3 regions of the Streptomyces sp. NPDC005141 genome follow, and region 3 is predicted to be linked to each of the others. Evidence: riboswitches for the same ligand, from Rfam matches in the RefSeq annotation. Region 3 holds a riboswitch; each other region holds the start of a gene.
What was found. Region 3 has a riboswitch for cyclic di-AMP ahead of ACWD68_RS18705 (M23 family metallopeptidase). Riboswitches for the same ligand answer to the same signal wherever they lie in the genome.
Positions count from the first base shown of each region.

Region 1: linked by a shared signal. The riboswitch ahead of ACWD68_RS31405 (NlpC/P60 family protein) and the one ahead of ACWD68_RS18705 (M23 family metallopeptidase) in region 3 are both predicted to bind cyclic di-AMP.
Region 2: linked by a shared signal. The riboswitch ahead of ACWD68_RS33220 (transglycosylase SLT domain-containing protein) and the one ahead of ACWD68_RS18705 (M23 family metallopeptidase) in region 3 are both predicted to bind cyclic di-AMP.

Region 1 covers NZ_JBSFYW010000052.1:26,946-32,405, reverse strand. The annotation lists gene ACWD68_RS31415 (alpha/beta fold hydrolase) at 284-910, shown strand; gene ACWD68_RS31410 (hypothetical protein) at 982-1,212, opposite strand; cyclic di-AMP (ydaO/yuaA leader) riboswitch at 1,669-1,841, shown strand; gene ACWD68_RS31405 (NlpC/P60 family protein) at 1,850-3,574, shown strand; gene ACWD68_RS31400 (hypothetical protein) at 3,619-3,936, opposite strand; gene ACWD68_RS31395 (PadR family transcriptional regulator) at 4,085-4,624, shown strand; gene ACWD68_RS31390 (PP2C family protein-serine/threonine phosphatase) at 4,678-5,460, opposite strand, start outside.
Region 2 covers NZ_JBSFYW010000059.1:8,957-14,416, forward strand. The annotation lists gene ACWD68_RS33215 (CocE/NonD family hydrolase) at 1-937, shown strand, start outside; cyclic di-AMP (ydaO/yuaA leader) riboswitch at 1,645-1,831, shown strand; gene ACWD68_RS33220 (transglycosylase SLT domain-containing protein) at 1,835-2,602, shown strand; gene ACWD68_RS33225 (HAD family hydrolase) at 2,760-3,569, opposite strand; gene ACWD68_RS33230 (hypothetical protein) at 3,928-4,833, shown strand; gene ACWD68_RS33235 (FAD-dependent oxidoreductase) at 5,020-5,460, opposite strand, start outside.
Region 3 covers NZ_JBSFYW010000021.1:54,779-60,238, forward strand. The annotation lists gene ACWD68_RS18685 (aspartate aminotransferase family protein) at 1-1,237, shown strand, start outside; gene ACWD68_RS18690 (helix-turn-helix domain-containing protein) at 1,337-1,972, shown strand; gene ACWD68_RS18695 (DUF6126 family protein) at 2,002-2,118, shown strand; gene ACWD68_RS18700 (tyrosine-protein phosphatase) at 2,161-2,958, opposite strand; cyclic di-AMP (ydaO/yuaA leader) riboswitch at 3,778-3,935, shown strand; gene ACWD68_RS18705 (M23 family metallopeptidase) at 3,940-4,863, shown strand; gene ACWD68_RS18710 (SGNH/GDSL hydrolase family protein) at 5,190-5,460, shown strand, end outside.

The sequences.
Region 1 (5,460 bases), on a different contig from region 3:
GCGGTCCGCAGGGCTCACCCGATCCTTGAGGACTGGTCGTGACCTCTCCCGGTCCGCCACCAAACCGTTGTCCCTTCGGCTACGGATATCCAGTGGCCGGTGGGACGATTCTTCCTCGGCCGGTGCGAGGCGTGGAGAGACGCCGTGAAGGTGAAGAGGTGCCATGCGAGGCTCAGCGCGGATGTCCGCCGGTGATGTGTCCCGGCCCGGGGCGACCGGGACACCCGCGGCGCTGGAGCCGTGTCGCGCCACCGGTCCGGGTTCGGGTCCGACGCGCGCCGCCGTGCTGATCCTTCACGGTGGCAGGGCGGACAGCCGGGCCCCGTCACGTCCGTGGCATGTCGCCCGTGTGCGCATGCGGCCCTTCGTACGTGCTGTGACGCGGGCGCTGCCGGACGAGGACGTGTTCGTCGGGCAGGTGCGCTACCGCCACAGAGGGTGGAACGGTGCGGACGCCGACCCTGTCGCCGACGTCCGGCAGGCGCTCGCCGAACTCGCCGATCTGGTGGGGGAGGTGCCGGTGGTGCTCGTGGGCCACTCGATGGGCGGTCGCGCCGCCCTGCGGGCAGCGGCCGCGCCGCAGGTCCGGGGCGTGGTCGCCCTAGCGCCCTGGTGCCCGGAGGGCGAGCCGGTGGCCCACCTCCGGGACAAGCGCGTGATCGTGCTGCACGGAGACCGGGACCGGGTCACCGATCCCGCGGCGTCGTTCGCCCTCGTCCGCCGGGCCGACGAGGCGGGCTCCGCCGCGAGCGCGGTGCGGGTCGAGGGCGGTGACCACGCGATGCTCCGACGCGCGGGCACCTGGCATCGGGCGACGGCCTCGACGGTCGCCGAGCTGGTGGCCCGGGGTGACGGTGGGCTCGGACCGCTCTCCGCCGAGTGGCCCGGCAGCGAACCCGGGGTTCTCTAGAACCCTGTCCGGCCGATCACGGCGGAGGAGACCGGCGCCCGCGTCTCCGCCGCGACCGACCGGGACAGGTCCTAGTGGCCGGTCGAGTCCAGCCGGTCGTCGGGGTCCGGGCCGGTGGAGAAGCCGCGGCGAGGGCCGGCCGCCAGTCGTGCGGCGGAGGCGGGGAGCGGGGCGCCCGTCGACGGATCCCAGCTGAGGATCCATTCGAAGTCGCGTTGCAGCCGACGGGCTTCGCTCCGGACGAGCGTGGGTATGTCGCCGCGTTCGGAGATCAGTTGGGCATAGATCGGCGCATCGTGCACGTGGGGATCCTCGACTCGCTCTCGTGGTCTTCCGTGCCTCGAAGGTACGGCCGGGACGTGGTCACAGCGGTGATCCGCCCAGCTCGGCCACAACCGGTCACGGTGTGACCATCGGGCGCCGTCGATGTCGAACGAGCTGTCAGGGGACGCCAGTTCCTTACGCACTTCCGACAGGCAGGGAGGGCGCGACCTGGTCCGCGGGACGCATGAGCGGCGGGGCGGGAGGGGCTGGACCAGGGCGGCCGGACGGGAAGAGAGTTCCGATCGCCCCCAACGGGGTTGCTCCGCCGCTGTTCTGAGTACGGCGCGTGCCCTCACCGTCGCCCTGCGAGGTCGTGCGATGAAGGTCACGAAAATGTATCGGACATCTGGGACGTGGATCTTCACATGGGGTGCACAACATGGCTAAGTTGGCGACCAGGCCGTCCGACTCCCTCCGGCGAAGCTCGCCGGGCGGCGCGGCCTCCGCCGAGTCCTGGCTGTCCCCGTGGCAGCCGGAGCCGGGGACCCACCGAACTTGGGGTGAATCGGCCCAACTGCCTCACAAGGCAAGGGCCGTAGGGCATACCTTCCGGAACCGTCCGCCCGAACCCGACAGCTAACCCGGTAGGCGGATGACGGAAGGAGTGCCACTCCCATGGCGCCGGAACGCACCCCGCCCACCTCGGGCACCAATCTGCCGAGCGTGCGGGACGCCGCCGTCGCGGCGATGGCCGTGTCGCGCGAGTCGACGCTCGCCCCCACGGGGAACGCCCAGTCGCCCGCCGGGCGCGCTGAGCCCAGCCGGGAAGAAGTCCGCCAACGGCTTTCGTCGCTCTACGACCAGGCGGAGAACGCCACCGGCAACTTCAACGCGACCCGCGCCCTGGCGAACCTCTCCCGCAAGCCCGACCGGCGAGCCGCCGGTCAGGGACGCGCGGATGTCGACCCCGCCCAGGCCGACCTGATGCGGCAGTGGTTCGACGGGGCGCGCTCCCGGCTCGGACCCTCGGCCCCGGCCGTGCTTCCGGCCGACAGGCAGCCGAGCCGCGGTCGGGAAGCCGCCCGCCCGACACAGGGCGCGAGACGTCCGGCCGATGGCCCGACGACATATCAGGTGGAGCAAGCCGGCCGCCCTGTAGCCGAGTTGACCGCGGCACCGGCACGAGAGCTGACCGCGGGTCCGACTCCGGAACTGACCGCGCGCCCCGTGCTGGAACTGACAGCGGGTCCGGCGGCCGAACTGACGGCCGGGCGCGGCCCGGCAGCAGCGGGGCCTGGGGCGGCGGTTCGTGCGGCCCTGCCGACGGCATCCGCTCCTGACGCCGCGTCGCAGCTGTCCCCGCTCCAGGTCAAGAAGGATCGTGCCCGGCGCCAACTGGCCGCCGCGCAGGCGCTGCTGTCGAGGCACATCGCGCGGCAGAGCATGCCGGTCGTGCAGGCTCCGGCGATGGAGTACCGGTCGGCCGTGGAGTACCGCCCGGCGGTGGAGGCGCCCCGGCCCACCTCGTTCGAGTCGGTTCCGTTGCCCACCTCGTTCGAGTCGGTGCCGCTGCCCGCGCAGTTCCAGTCGGCACCTTTGCCGACTACGTACGAGTCGGCACCGTTGCCCACCTCGTTCGCGTCGGCACCCCTGCCCACATCCTTTGAGCCGGCGCCCATGCCCACCTCGTTCGCGTCGGCACCCCTGTCCACATCCTTCGAATCGACGCCCATGCCCACCTCGTTCGCGTCGGCACCCCTGCCCGCATCCTTTGAGCCGGCGCCCATGCCCACCTCGTTCGCAGCGGCACCGCTGCCGACCTCGTTCGAGTCGGCGCCTCTTCCAGCTTCCTTCGCGTCGGCGGCCCTGCCCGTCGACGCCGGGTGGCGGCAGCCGTGGCCGGCCGGAGGCGACCAGCCCTGGCCCACGGCCCCCGCGCCCGTCGATCCGACTCCGGGGTTCGATATCGACAGCCTCACCCGTGTCGGCGCGGCTGCCGGCACCGTTGCCGCTCCCGCCGCCGCACCGGTCGTCGGATACGACAGCAGGGCCGCGGAGGCGGTCGCCTTCGCCCGTGCGCAGGTCGGCAGGCCGTGCGTGTGGGGCGCGTCCGGACCCGGTTCGTACGACCCCTCCGGCCTCACCCAGGCGGCCTGGAAGAGCGCCGGGGTGCTGCTCCCCCGCTCGACGCAGGACCAGGTAAAGGTCGGCCCCGCGATCGCCCTCACCGGTATCCAGCCGGGTGACCTGGTCTTCTTCCACGGCAACGTGAGCCATGTCGGCCTCTATGTCGGTGACGGCATGATGATCCACGCCCCGAGTCCCGGTGCGCGGATCGCCGAGGAGTCGATCCACTACGCCGGGCAGGGGTCGATCCACAGCGTCGTACGTCCGGCCTGAGACCGACCCGGACCTCCGGAGGAACGCCGCGGCGGCGCGCGCTGTCAGAATTCCCGGTCGATCCCCGTGACGGCGGCCGGCCCCAGCGGGGCGTCGTCCTCCGAGAGGCCGCTGTCGCGGAGCGCGCCGGCGACGAGCCGGACGGCCTCGACCTCGGCGCTCTTCTGATTCGCCGCCTCGACTTCGAGCCGGACGGAGAACGTGTGGTTCTCGTCGACGGTCAGGAGGCTCAGCTCTTCGGTCTCGCCCAGGTCCGTGTTCTGAGGGTCCTGAGGGCGAAGCCTGCGTTCCACGTCGGCGCGGGACGCGTCCGAGAGGCCGTGGACGAACGTCCCGGGAACGGTGATGACGTAGGTGGTCACAGGAACTCCTTGCGTGGGTGCCCCGCGGGCCTGAAGTGCGGTCGGCTGTGTGATCGCCCGTCTACCCCGCATTGTGCCGGGCACCCGGGGCTTCTTCGCGTCGGACGGCGCCTGCCGCGTGGTGATCGGGTGGCGATACGGTCGCCCCATGGCTGATGCTCGGTTGACCACCGCCTCGTTTCTCGTGCTCGGCATCATCGACAAGTTGGGCGAGGCCAGCGCGTACGACGTCAAGGGGGAGGCCGCACGTACGGTCGCGCCCTTCTGGTCGGTGCCGCACGCACAGGTGTACGCGCAGTGCGACCGCCTCCTCGAGGCCGGGCTGTTGTCACAGGTGCGCCAGGAGAGCGGCCGCGACCGCAGGGTGCTGACGCTGATGGACCAGGGCAGGGCGGCCCTGCGGGGCTGGCTGGACGACCCCGCCTTCGTCCCGGTGGAGGCTCGGGAACGCGGCATCCTCAAGTTGTGGTTCGGTGGCCGGCCCGAACTGCTCGGTCCCGTACGCTCGCTGTACCCCCGGATGCCGCCGCGCGCCGTGGCGGAGGGACCGGGACCGATGGCCACCGGGCCGCTGCGTGATCTGGCCGCCCAGGCCACGGGGCTCGTCGCCGGATGTGTGCTTGCCGTCGTACGTTCCCAACCGCCTCGTCCCCGCGACCTTCGCCGCGTGATGCCTTCCGCGGCATGACGCCCTCGGCCACCGCCGCTCGCTTCGGTGCCGCCGTCCGTCGCCGGTTCGGCTCACAGCGGGAGGATCACCAGGGCCGTGTCGTCGGTGGCGCCGCCGGGCGGGAGCAGATCCGACAGGAGGGCGTCGGCTAGGGCATCGGGCTCCGCCTCCCGGTGGTCGGCCAGGGCGGCGGCGAGACGTCCGAGGCCGACGTCGATGTCTTCGGTGCGGCGTTCGATCAGACCGTCCGTGTACAGGACCAGGGTGTCGCCCCCGGCGAAGTCCGTAGTGGCCTCGGGGCGGGGCACGTGCTCCGGCCGGGCTCCGAGGGGAGGATCGGTCGCCCGGTCCAGGAACTCCACCCTCCCGTCGCCGTGCAGCAGGGCGGGCGGGGGATGACCGGCACTGCTGTAGGTGATGGTGTGGGTCTCCCAGTCGATGCAGGCCGTCACCGCCGTGGTGGACTCGGCGCCCTCGACGGAACGCGCGTACAGCCCGAGCACCTCCAGGGCTCGCGCGGGGCCGCTGGAGGCCCGGGACGCGGCACTGAGGGCACTGCGCAACTGGCCCATGACGCAGGCAGCCGACAGGCCGTGGCCCACGACATCGCCCACCGCGATCGCCATGCGGTCGCCGGTCAGGCCCACCAGGTCGTACCAGTCGCCGCACACGTTCAGCGCACTCGTGGCCGGCCGGTAGCGCACGGCGGCGTGGTGGGGCCCCACTTGGTGGGGTGAGGGCAGCAGCGCGTCCTGGAGGGCGACGGCGACCTCCCGTTCGCGGGCGTGGGCCCGCCGCAGACGATCGTTGACCTCCTGCAGCTCCTTGGCCCGCTTGTACAACTCGGCCTCCAG
Region 2 (5,460 bases), on a different contig from region 3:
CCCGGTGCCGGTGCGGTCCCCGCAGCACACGGGGGTCGACGCGGGCCGCTTCTTCCCCCTCGGCAACGACGCCGACCTGCCGCCGGACCAGCGGGAGGAGGACGCCCGGTCGACCTGCTTCGAGTTCGAGGTACCGGCGGAGACCTGGGTGCTGGGCCGCCCGCGGGTCGATCTGCGGCTGACGCCCGCGTCGCCCAGGGGCCAGGTGATCGCCCGTCTCTGCGACGTGGCCCCCGACGGAGCGTCCACGCTCGTCACCCGAGGCGCCCTGAACCTGTCGGCGCGCCGAGGCCTCGACCGGACGGTTCCGGCGGAACCCGGCACCACGGAGAACGTGGCGTTCGACCTGAACGGCATCGGCTACGCGTTCCCGGCGGGCCACCGCATCCGCCTGAGCGTCTCCTCGACCTACTGGCCCTGGATCTGGCCCCAGCCGGGCTCGGAGGCGGGCTTCACCCTCGACCCCATCGGCAGCTCCCTCGAACTCCCCGTACGGACAAGGGAGTCGGACCTCTCCATCACCTTCGGGGAACCGGAGGAGGCGGAGCCCCTCGGCGTGGCCGTCTCCGAGACACTGGACGAACCCCGTCCGGAACGCCTGGTCCTGCGTGACGTGGCCGCGGACACCTGGCGCCTGGAGGTGGACCCGTGCCTCGGCGGCACCCGCGCGTATCCCGACGGCCTCGAATGCACGGAGGACGCCCGGGAGACGTACACGATCGACGCGTCCGACCCGCTGTCCGCCCACGCCCGCTCGACCTGGTCGATCCGTCTGCACCGCCCGGACCTGCCGTGGGACGCCCGCGTCGAGACGGCCTCCACCATCAGCTGCGACGCGCAGGATTTCATCACGTCCGACGAGGTCGTCTGCAAGGACGGTGACGAGGTCGTCTTCCACCGGACCTGGGAGAAGAGAATCCCGCGCACAACCGGCTGACCTCGGGCCGCACGGGGGCGGGAGCCCACGCCCGTACCGTCGGCCGACAGGGCTCGCGGGAGCGGGAGTTCACCCCTGAGGACCACTGACGCGCCGCGCGTCCCGAGCCGGACGCGCCGTTCGTCCCGGCCCCGGAAGCGCTGCTCGTCCCGGCCCCGGAAGCGCTGCCCGTCCCAGCCCCGGACGCGCCGCCCGTCCCGGCCCGGTCCGCCCGGCGTCCCGACGCCGGCATCCGGCGCATGCGCCGAACACCCGCGCCACGGGCCGCACTTCACCCCGCGCTCGCCCCGGCTCGGCCCACGCCCGGCCTGGTCCGACCCACGGCCGTCGCGGCCCGGCCTGCGCCGGGCCCGCACCTCGGCCCGGCACGGGGCACTTCCCTCGCGATCCTCACGGCCCGAATCCCTCTGCCTGGGGGTTCTCTTGCCGCCCTCCGGGAACGCGGCGCCCTTGATCGCCGGAAGCACAATGCCCGAGTTGCCCGGCATGCCGCCTTGATGACCCTTGGTCTCGTGAATTGAGTCACGCGAGAGCCCGGGCGTCACCCCACCCCATCACCCCGCCAACCCATTTGCTAAAGGCAAGTTGAGGATTCAATTCCGCTCTAATCGGACGTTTCCCCCTCGCCCCAAACAGGCGAAATCGATCTTCACGACCAAATCCGGCCTTGTTCCGGACATGTGCTCTCGCATACGTTCTCGTCGATCCCGGGCGGATCGCCGAATCCTGCCGCCGCCCGGCTACCCACCCACGCACGGCAGGAGCGGGGGACCCACAGGTAAGCCGCCGATCCGGACACCGGACCGGCTAGGGGTGAAGCCGCGCCCATAACGCGGCCGGGCATCTCCCGCCCGAACCCGACAGCTCACCTCGCAGGCGTCGGAGAGGACATTCGTCATGCCCGCACGAGGCAAGCACCGCCGCACGAAGACCAACGTCATCACCCGGGGCATGATCGCCGCCGGAACGGGCGGCATCGCCCTCGCCCTGCCGCTCGTGAGCGCGACCGGCGCCCACGCGGCGACCCCGGCTCAGGCCCCCCAGCTCACGAAGGCCGCCAAGACCGCCGTGGTCCCCAACGTCCAGCTCATCACCTACAAGGTGGTCGCGGGCGACACCCTGTCCAAGGTGGCGCAGAAGCACCCCGAGAGCGGCGGCTGGAAGAAGCTGTACAAGGCGAACCGCGCGGTCATCGGCGACAACCCCGCCCTGATCCGCCCGGGCCTGAAGCTCACCGTGGGCACGAAGACGCTGAAGTCGACGGCGGTCAAGACGGCGAAGGCGACCCCGGCCGTCGCCAAGTCCTCCGCGACCACCGCCACCCAGGCGTCCGCCAAGACGTACACGAACAACCTCGACGGCTGGATCAAGGAATCCCTGGACATCATGGCGGAGAAGGGCATCCCGGGCAGCTATGACGGCATCTACCGCAACGTGATGCGCGAGTCCTCCGGCAACCCGCTGGCCATCAACAACTGGGACTCCAACGCCGTCGCGGGCACCCCCTCCAAAGGTCTGCTCCAGGTCATCGACCCCACGTTCCGGGCCTTCCACGTCCCCGGCACGTCGATGGACCCCTACGACCCGGTCGCGAACATCACCGCGGCCTGCAACTACGCGGCCAAGACCTACGGCTCCATCGACAACGTCAACGGCGCCTACTGATCACACCCTCACCATCACCCGCCGGCGGCACCTTCTCGGTCCGCCGGCGGGCGCGTTGCCTGTCGAGTTCCTCGCCTGACCGATCCCTGGAACAGGCAGACCCCCTGAAGCAGGTGGATCCTGAAGCAGACGGCTCCCTGCAACAGGCAACCGGTCCCTAGAAGCCGAAGAGGCGTTCCAGGACGACCGCGATTCCGTCGTCCTCGTTCGACAGGGTGACCTCGTCGGCCACCGCCTTGAGTTCCGGATGGGCGTTGGCCATCGCCACACCACGGGCGGCCCAGTCGAACATCGGGATGTCATTGGGCATGTCGCCGAAAGCGAGCGTCGCGCCCGGAGTGAGGCCGAGGTGCGCCGCCGCGAGAGCGAGGCCCGTCGCCTTGGTCACCCCGCATGGCTGGAGTTCGACGGTGCCCGGCCCGGACATGGTGACCGTCGCCAGCGAACCGACCACGCCCCGCGCCGCGGACGCCAACTCGTCGTCGGACAAGGACGGGTGACGGAGCAGCACCTTGCTGATCGGCTCCGACCAGAGGTCGTCCCGTCGCCGCACCCGCACCGCCGGCAGGGTCGGATGCGGCATCACATATCCCGGCTCGATGAGCGTCAGACCGTCCACGCCGTCCTGGTCCACCGCCGCGTACAGCAGCCCGACCTCCGCCTCGATCTTGCCGAGCGCCGTCTCCGCCAGTTCCCTGTCCAGGGTCACCGACCACAGCATCCGGTCCGCCCCGGCGTCGTACAACTGGGCCCCCTGTCCGCACACCGCCAGCCCCTCACCCCCGAGTTCGTCGAGGAGCGGTCGCACGCGCGGCGCGGGGCGGCCCGTCACCACGAGGTGCTGGGCACCCGCCTGGGCCACCTTCGCCAACGCGGCCCGCGACCGGTCGGAGAGGGTGTCGTCGCCGCGCAGCAGCGTTCCGTCCAGGTCAGTGGCGATGAGTGAATATGCAGTCGGAGCGGCCATGATCCGAAGAATACGGATCGAACGACTCATCGGCCCGGCGTGAACCGGACGACGTCCGGTATCCCGTCAGCAACGCCGTTCACCGTACGGTGGTTAGCGCGTTGCGACCGCTTCGGATCATGCAAGGTCCACTTCCGCCCACACCGACTTTCCCGCACATGACCCATCACAACACCCCAACACCCCACCGGCGCACGGCAGCAGGCCGACCCGACGACGCGCACACCATTCCAGGAATCGCCGACCACCATCGACAAGTCCGGGGAGAGCAATGTCCCTTGAGCCCTCAGCGCGGGTTCCTCGCCCTTCCGGCGCGGTGACCCCCTTCCGGCAACACCTCCGCAGCGCTGCCGAAGCCGTGATCCGGCGCTTCCCCGAATCCCTCCGGTCCGAGATCTACACCCTGTCCTTCCGGATCTGGCGGATCGACGGCGACGACCGCCACCCGTACGTGGCCATCGGCTACAACACCGAGACCCAGTACGAGCGGGAGACCTACCCGGAGGACCCGGGCGAGGCCCGCTGGAACTACGCCCTGTGGCTGCTGGACGGCTTCGAGATGCTGGGCAACATCCCCGAAGACCCTGCCGGAAGTCCTCTCTACGTGGACGAGGTCAAAGAAATGGGGATCTGGTTCGACGGTGACCACGACCTCCTCACCATGGATCTTCCGGAGGAAGAGGAGGACGAACTGGACGCCAGGTCCGACCTTCTCCGGCTCCACTTCTACGACGCCGTCATCGACCTCGCCCGCCACCTCCACGCCACGGGCCACTTGGTGGAGATCTTCGGCCGCGCCCTCCCCGTCGTCGTCTTCGACATGGACTGCCCGGGGTGGGAGATCGAGGCCACCCGGGCCGCCAACCCACCCGAGCAGATTGCGGACTTCATGGCCTGGCAACAGGGCGCCATCTACGAGAGCGCGCCGAGAACGGAGGAATTCCTGATCCTTCTCGACGCGGAGTGGCTCGACTACTTCCGTGCCATGACCAACGTACTCGTGACCCGCTTCGGCATCCCCCACGCGGAGTCCGTCGCCAGGATCAACGAACGCTACGCGGCGGCGGAGCTCAAGCCCATGGGAGAGGACCTGCTGGGGCACGAACTCCCCGAGTTCTGGGCGTACGGCCTCTACTTCGAACCCGACTCCAGGGGCATGCTGCCCTCGGGCTCCCCCGAATCCGACGGCGACCTCCACGCGTGGGCCGTTCGCCCCGCCCCACCCCGCGACTCGGCCGCCTGGACCCTCCCGGAGGAGCGCTGACGGAAGAGCACTGATCGAAGAGCACTGACGGAGGAGCACTGACGACTGAGGCGGCCGGCTCGGCGGCCGGACGCAGCCCCTCGGCCCCGGTCGGCGGCCGCCCGCACCGCCGACCACCCGCACCGCCGGTGATCATCACCGTCGGCTGTCATCACCACCGACCACCGCGCCCTCGGCTGCCATCCCTCACCCGTGTGCGGCCACCAGATGCCTGGTCAACCGCGGTGAGGCGAACTCCGTCCCGCACACGAACCGCATCACCGGTCCGTACGAGGCCGCCGCCGGCAGCCCTGTGAAGTACAGCCCGGGCGCGGAGGACCGATAGCCGGCACCGAGCTTCGGTGTACCGCGGCTCACCGCCAGCTCCGCGCGGAGCTCGTGCCCGAGGAAGCCCATCGCGGCGATGTCGACGCGGTAGCCGGTCGCGGCGATGACGTGATCGGCGGACAGCTCGTCCACCCGGCCGCCGTGGGGCTGCACGGTGAGGACGGGTGCGCCGTCGGTGACGGCGGCACGGACGATCCGCCGGACCTCATGGACCGCGACCTTGCCCTCGAAACGGTCCCGGAGCCACCAGGCGCCGAGGGGACCGAGCACACGGCGGACCAGGTAGTGCCGGGCCTGGGC
Region 3 (5,460 bases):
CTTCTGGGACGCCGACGGCAACGACTATCTCGACATGCTCGCCGGATTCGGGGTGATGGGTGTCGGCCGCCATCACCCCGTCGTCCGGCGGGCGCTGCACGACGTCCTCGACGCCTCGCTCGCCGACCTCACCCGCTTCGACTGCCAGCCGCTGCCCGGTCTGCTCGCGGAGCGACTGCTCACCCACAGCCCGCACCTCGACCGGGTGTTCTTCGGCAGCAGCGGAACGGAAGCGGTCGAGACCGCGCTGAAGTTCGCCCGGTACGCCACCGGCAGGCCGCGGATCCTGTACTGCTCGCACGCCTTCCACGGGCTGACCACCGGCTCCCTGTCCGTGAACGGCGAGGACGGCTTCCGCGACGGCTTCGCACCCCTGCTGCCCGACACGGCCGTCCCACTGGGTGATCTCGACGCCCTGGCGCGGGAGTTGAAGAAGGGCGACGTCGCCGCGCTGATCGTGGAGCCGATCCAGGGCAAGGGCGTCCACGAGGCCCCGCCCGGATATCTGCGTGCCGCCCAGGAGCTGCTGCACCGGCACAAGGCGCTGCTCATCGCGGACGAGGTGCAGACCGGCCTCGGTCGGACCGGGGACTTCTACGCCTACCAGCACGAGGAGGGCGTCGAGCCGGACCTGGTGTGCGTGGCCAAGGCGCTCTCCGGAGGCTATGTGCCGGTCGGCGCGACCCTCGGAAAGGACTGGATCTTCAAAAAGGTCTACTCCTCCATGGACCGGGTCCTCGTGCACTCGGCGAGCTTCGGTTCCAACGCGCAAGCCATGGCGGCGGGGCTCGCGGTGCTCTCCGTCATGGAGAACGACCAGATCGTCGCCAACGCGCGGGCTACCGGTGAGCGGCTGAAGTCCCGGCTGGCCGCGCTGGTCGACCGGTACGAACTGCTCAGCGACGTGCGCGGCCGGGGCCTGATGATCGGCATCGAGTTCGGCCGGCCCAAGTCGCTCAAACTGCGCAGCCGCTGGACCATGCTGCAGGCCGCGCGCAAGGGTCTGTTCGCGCAGATGGTCGTCGTCCCGCTGCTCCAGCGGCACCGCATCCTCACCCAGGTCTCCGGAGACCACCTGGAGGTGATCAAGCTGATCCCGCCGCTGGTCATCGACGAGCGGGATGTCGACCGGTTCGTCGAGGCCTTCACCGCGGTGATGGAGGACGCGCACAGCGGCGGCGGCCTGATGTGGGACTTCGGAAAGACGCTGGTGAAGCAGGCGGTGGCGAACCGCTGAGGCCCGCCCTCTCCGGCGGGCCGACGGAGACGCGACGAAATTCTTTGCCTCTGGGGCAAGAAAATTGCCCCAGAGGCAATCATCGGGCTCAATGGACCTATGAGCCCCGATCCAGGGACGGTCGACGAGCCGTCCGATGAGCTGCACGCCGTGGCGCCCCGGCTCCGCGCGCTGCGCCGCGGTGCCTCCCTCACCCTGGAGGCCGCCGCCCGGGCCGCGCGACTCTCACCCGCCCATCTCTCCCGTCTGGAGACCGGGCAGCGCCAGCCCTCGCTGCCGATGCTGCTCACGCTGGCCCGCGTCTACGGTACGACAGTCTCCGAACTGCTCGGCGAGACGGTCGCCGACCGTGACGCGATCGTGCGTGCCACAGACATGGAACCGGCCCCGGCCGGCGGCTGGACCTACTGGCAGGCCGGCGCGGCCGGCCGCGGCATGCAGGCGCTGCGTGTGCACGTCCCGTACGGCTCGCAGGGCGACATCGTGCGCGTCCACCCCGGCGAGGAGTGGCTGTATGTGCTCCAGGGGCGGCTCAGGCTGCGCCTCGGGGACACCGCGCACGTGCTCGCGCCGGGGGACAGCGCCCACTTCGACTCGCTCACCCCGCACCGCATCGCGGCCGCCGAGCGCGACGGGGCCGAGCTCCTCTTCGTACACACCCTCTTGCAGAGCCCCGTCGCCGCGCTGTGCCTCGGCCCGGCGACCGGCCACCCCACCTTGGGAGACACGTCATGACCGAACCCACAGAACCCCGTCGGCGCTCCATGGAGGAGAAGTTCCCGCGCGCCCTGTGGGTGCGGCTGATCATCTACGTCGCCGTCGGCCACCTCTTCGCGGCCTTCATCTACCTGCTCTTCACGCTGGGCGCGCAGAACCAGTAGCTCCCCGGCAGGGCCCGCGGAACCGGCGGGCGCCCGGGCGGCTCAGTCCAGCAGTCGTTCGCGCAGGCGCTCCCGCAGCTCCGGCGTCATGCCCAGGCCCTGCTCCAGATAGACGTCGACACTGCCCCAGGTCTCCTCGATCGCCTCGAAGGCGGCCGTCAGGTACTCCGCGCGCGCGTCGAACAGGGGGCTGAGCAGCTCCATGACCTCGGGGGAGTACGCGGAGGCCGAGGAGTTGTTGCGGTGCACCTTGTAGCGGCGGTGCGCGGCGTTCGACTCCAGGTAGTCGGCCACGATCGCGTCGCGCTCGACGCCGAGGGCGAGCAGGGTGATGGCGATGGACAGTCCGGCGCGGTCCTTGCCGGCCGCGCAGTGCATCAGCGCGGGCACGCTGTCCTCGGCCATCGCGCGCAGCACCTGGGAGTGCTCGGCCGTGCGCTCCTTGATGATCGTGCGGTACGAGCCGATCATGCGGTTCGCGCCCTTGCCGTCGCCGAGGATGGCGTGCAGCTGGTCCAGGTCGCCGTCGCGGACCATCTTCCAGAACTCGCCGCCGTCGGCCGGGTCGGACAGGGGCAGATTCACGTTCCGCACGCCCGGCAGCTCGACGTCCGGGCCCTCCAGCTTCTGGTCCGCGGCGTTACGGAAGTCGAAGATCGTGTGGAGCCCCAGGGAGGCGAGGAACGCGGCGTCCTCCTCCGTGGCGTGCGCGAGGTGGCCGCTGCGGAACAGGTGCCCGTAGCGCACTCGTCGGCCGTCCGCGGTGGGCAGTCCGCCCACGTCGCGGAAGTTGCGCACTCCGCCGAGCTCGGGCTCGGTCGACGGGACCTGCTGCGTCACGGGGGCTCCTCCCATTCGGCCGCCGGGGTCGCCGGGCTGGACTCGGCGTCACTCGTCGGCAGTTGTCTTCGGCTCGCGCTCTCGACGATACGACATGGGTTCCTGAGGCAATGAGTTGTCCGCGGCCGCAGCCTTCCGGGCGAGGCGCCCATGATCATGTCGGCCCCGATCGGGACCGTTCGAAAACGCGGGGGCCGATGATCGAGACAGGCGCGGATGCCCGGACCTGGCCTTTCTCCGGTGCGCGCGGCGGTCACGCGCTACACGTTCACCGGACACGACGGGCCGCCGCGTCCGCACCGGGACCCGCGGATCACCTACGGCGCCCCTGCGCCGAGGCGCGGCGCCATGCTGAGCCGGCCACGGGCTCAGGATGAGCGGACGGGACCCGACATCAGTACACGAGCGCTGAGAAACAGGCGAAATCAACCTGAATGCGGCATCGCCGCATCGCGGTGTGCGGACCGGACTCCGTGAAGGTCTGGATGTGACGGATATCCATCGGCGTCGCATGTGACTGTTCTGTCCGAATTGGCGCCTTCATTCCAACTGTCCCTGGAATAGGGCACCGTGGGACGAGTCGCGTGAGGAGCGTCATATTCGTGACGATGCGTTGCCGTCCCCATTTCTCAACCCGCCCGCGTTCCCGGGCGGGTTGAGGGGCCGGAAAGATCGTCATTCCACGGAGGGTGACGGCAATTCCCGCATGGATCAAGAAAGGTGAGCGCACAGAAACCGCACATAGTTGTCGACGCGCTCTCATGTCGCTTACGTTCTGCCTCAATCCGGACGGACGCCCAATCCTGCCGCCGCCCGGAATCCGCACACTCACCCGTATACGGCAGGAGCGGGGGACCCACAGGTTCCGTGCCTGGTCCGGTCTCCGGAACAGGCTAGGGGTACAGCCGCGCAGCAGCGTGGCCGGGCATCTCCAGCCCGCACCCGACAGCTCACCTCGCAGGCGCCGGAGAGGAATTCGTCATGCCCGCCAAGGGTAAGCACCGCCGTCCGAAGTCCCTGCGTTTCACCCGCTCGATCGCCGTGGCCGGCACCGGTGGCGCCGCACTCGCGCTGCCACTGATGGGAGCCACCGGCGCCCACGCCGCGACCCCGGCCACCGCCGTCGCACAGCACGTCGAGAAGGCCGCGACCGCCGCTCCCGCAGCCAAGAAGGCCGCCACGACGAAGACGTACGCGGTGAAGTCCGGCGACTACCTCTCGAAGATCGCCGACGAGCAGAACGTCACCGGCGGCTGGAAGAAGATCTACTCCGACAACCGCTCCGCCATCGGCGGCGACCCGTCGCTGATCCACCCCGGTCTGAAGCTGTCGCTCGGCAAGAAGGCCGCCTCCGCGGGTGCCACCCACTCGTCCACCCGGACGACCGCTCCCGCGGCGAAGGCCCCCGCGGCGAAGGCTCCTGCGGCGAAGGCTCCTGCGGCGAAGGCCGAAAAGGCGACCACGGCCACCAACGCGGCCTCCGCCAGCAGCAGTTCCGGCTACACCCTGCCCGTCGACGGCGCCACCCTCGGCACCAGCTACAAGCTGGCGGGCAGCATGTGGTCCAGCGGCTACCACACGGGCGTGGACTTCGTGGTCCCGACCGGCACCACGATCAAGTCCATAGCCGCGGGCACCGTCGTCTCCGCCGGCTGGGGCGGCGCTTACGGCAACCAGGTCGTCATCCAGCACGCCGACGGCAAGTACTCCCAGTACGCCCACATGTCGTCGCTGTCCGTCTCGGCGGGGCAGACCGTGACCGAGGGGCAGCAGATCGGCCTCTCCGGCGCGACCGGCAACGTCACCGGACCGCACCTGCACTTCGAGGTCCGCACCACGCCGGACTACGGCTCGGACGTCGACCCCGTCGCGTACCTGCGCGCGCACGGTGTCATCGTCGGCTGACGCCCGGCGCCGCTCCTGAAGCCAAGCCCTGCTCCTGACGGCAGGACTGCCTCCGAAGGCCGGACCCCACGATCCCCGGGGTCCGGCTTTCGGTGTCTCCCGTACAAGGCGCGTGACCGCCGTGGAGCGATGTCCCGTGATTTCCCCTGCCCTTGGGTGGTCGCTGCTTCAACAGCCTTGATCGGAGCGCTATTCCGGAGTTGACCAATACTTGGCCAGTGGCCTTTCTCACCGCACGTCAACCCTTCCCTACGGTCGCGTAGCTCACATCCAAAGGTGAATCATGGCTCTTTGTGGCAGACGATTCGAAGAGTGACAACAGATCAGTGATCGGGTCGTACGTGGCGGTGGGGGACAGCTTCACCGAGGGCGTCGGCGACCCTGGGCCCGACGGGGCCTTCGTCGGTTGGGCGGACCGGTTCGCGGTCCTTCTCGCGGACCGGCGCCCCGAGGGCGATTTCACCTACACCAACCTCGCCGTACGCGGCAAACTGCTCGACCAGATCGTCGAGACCCAGCTCCGGCGGGCGAAGGACCTCCGCCCCGACCTGGTCTCGTTCTGCGCGGGCGGCAACGACATCATCCGGCCCGGCACCG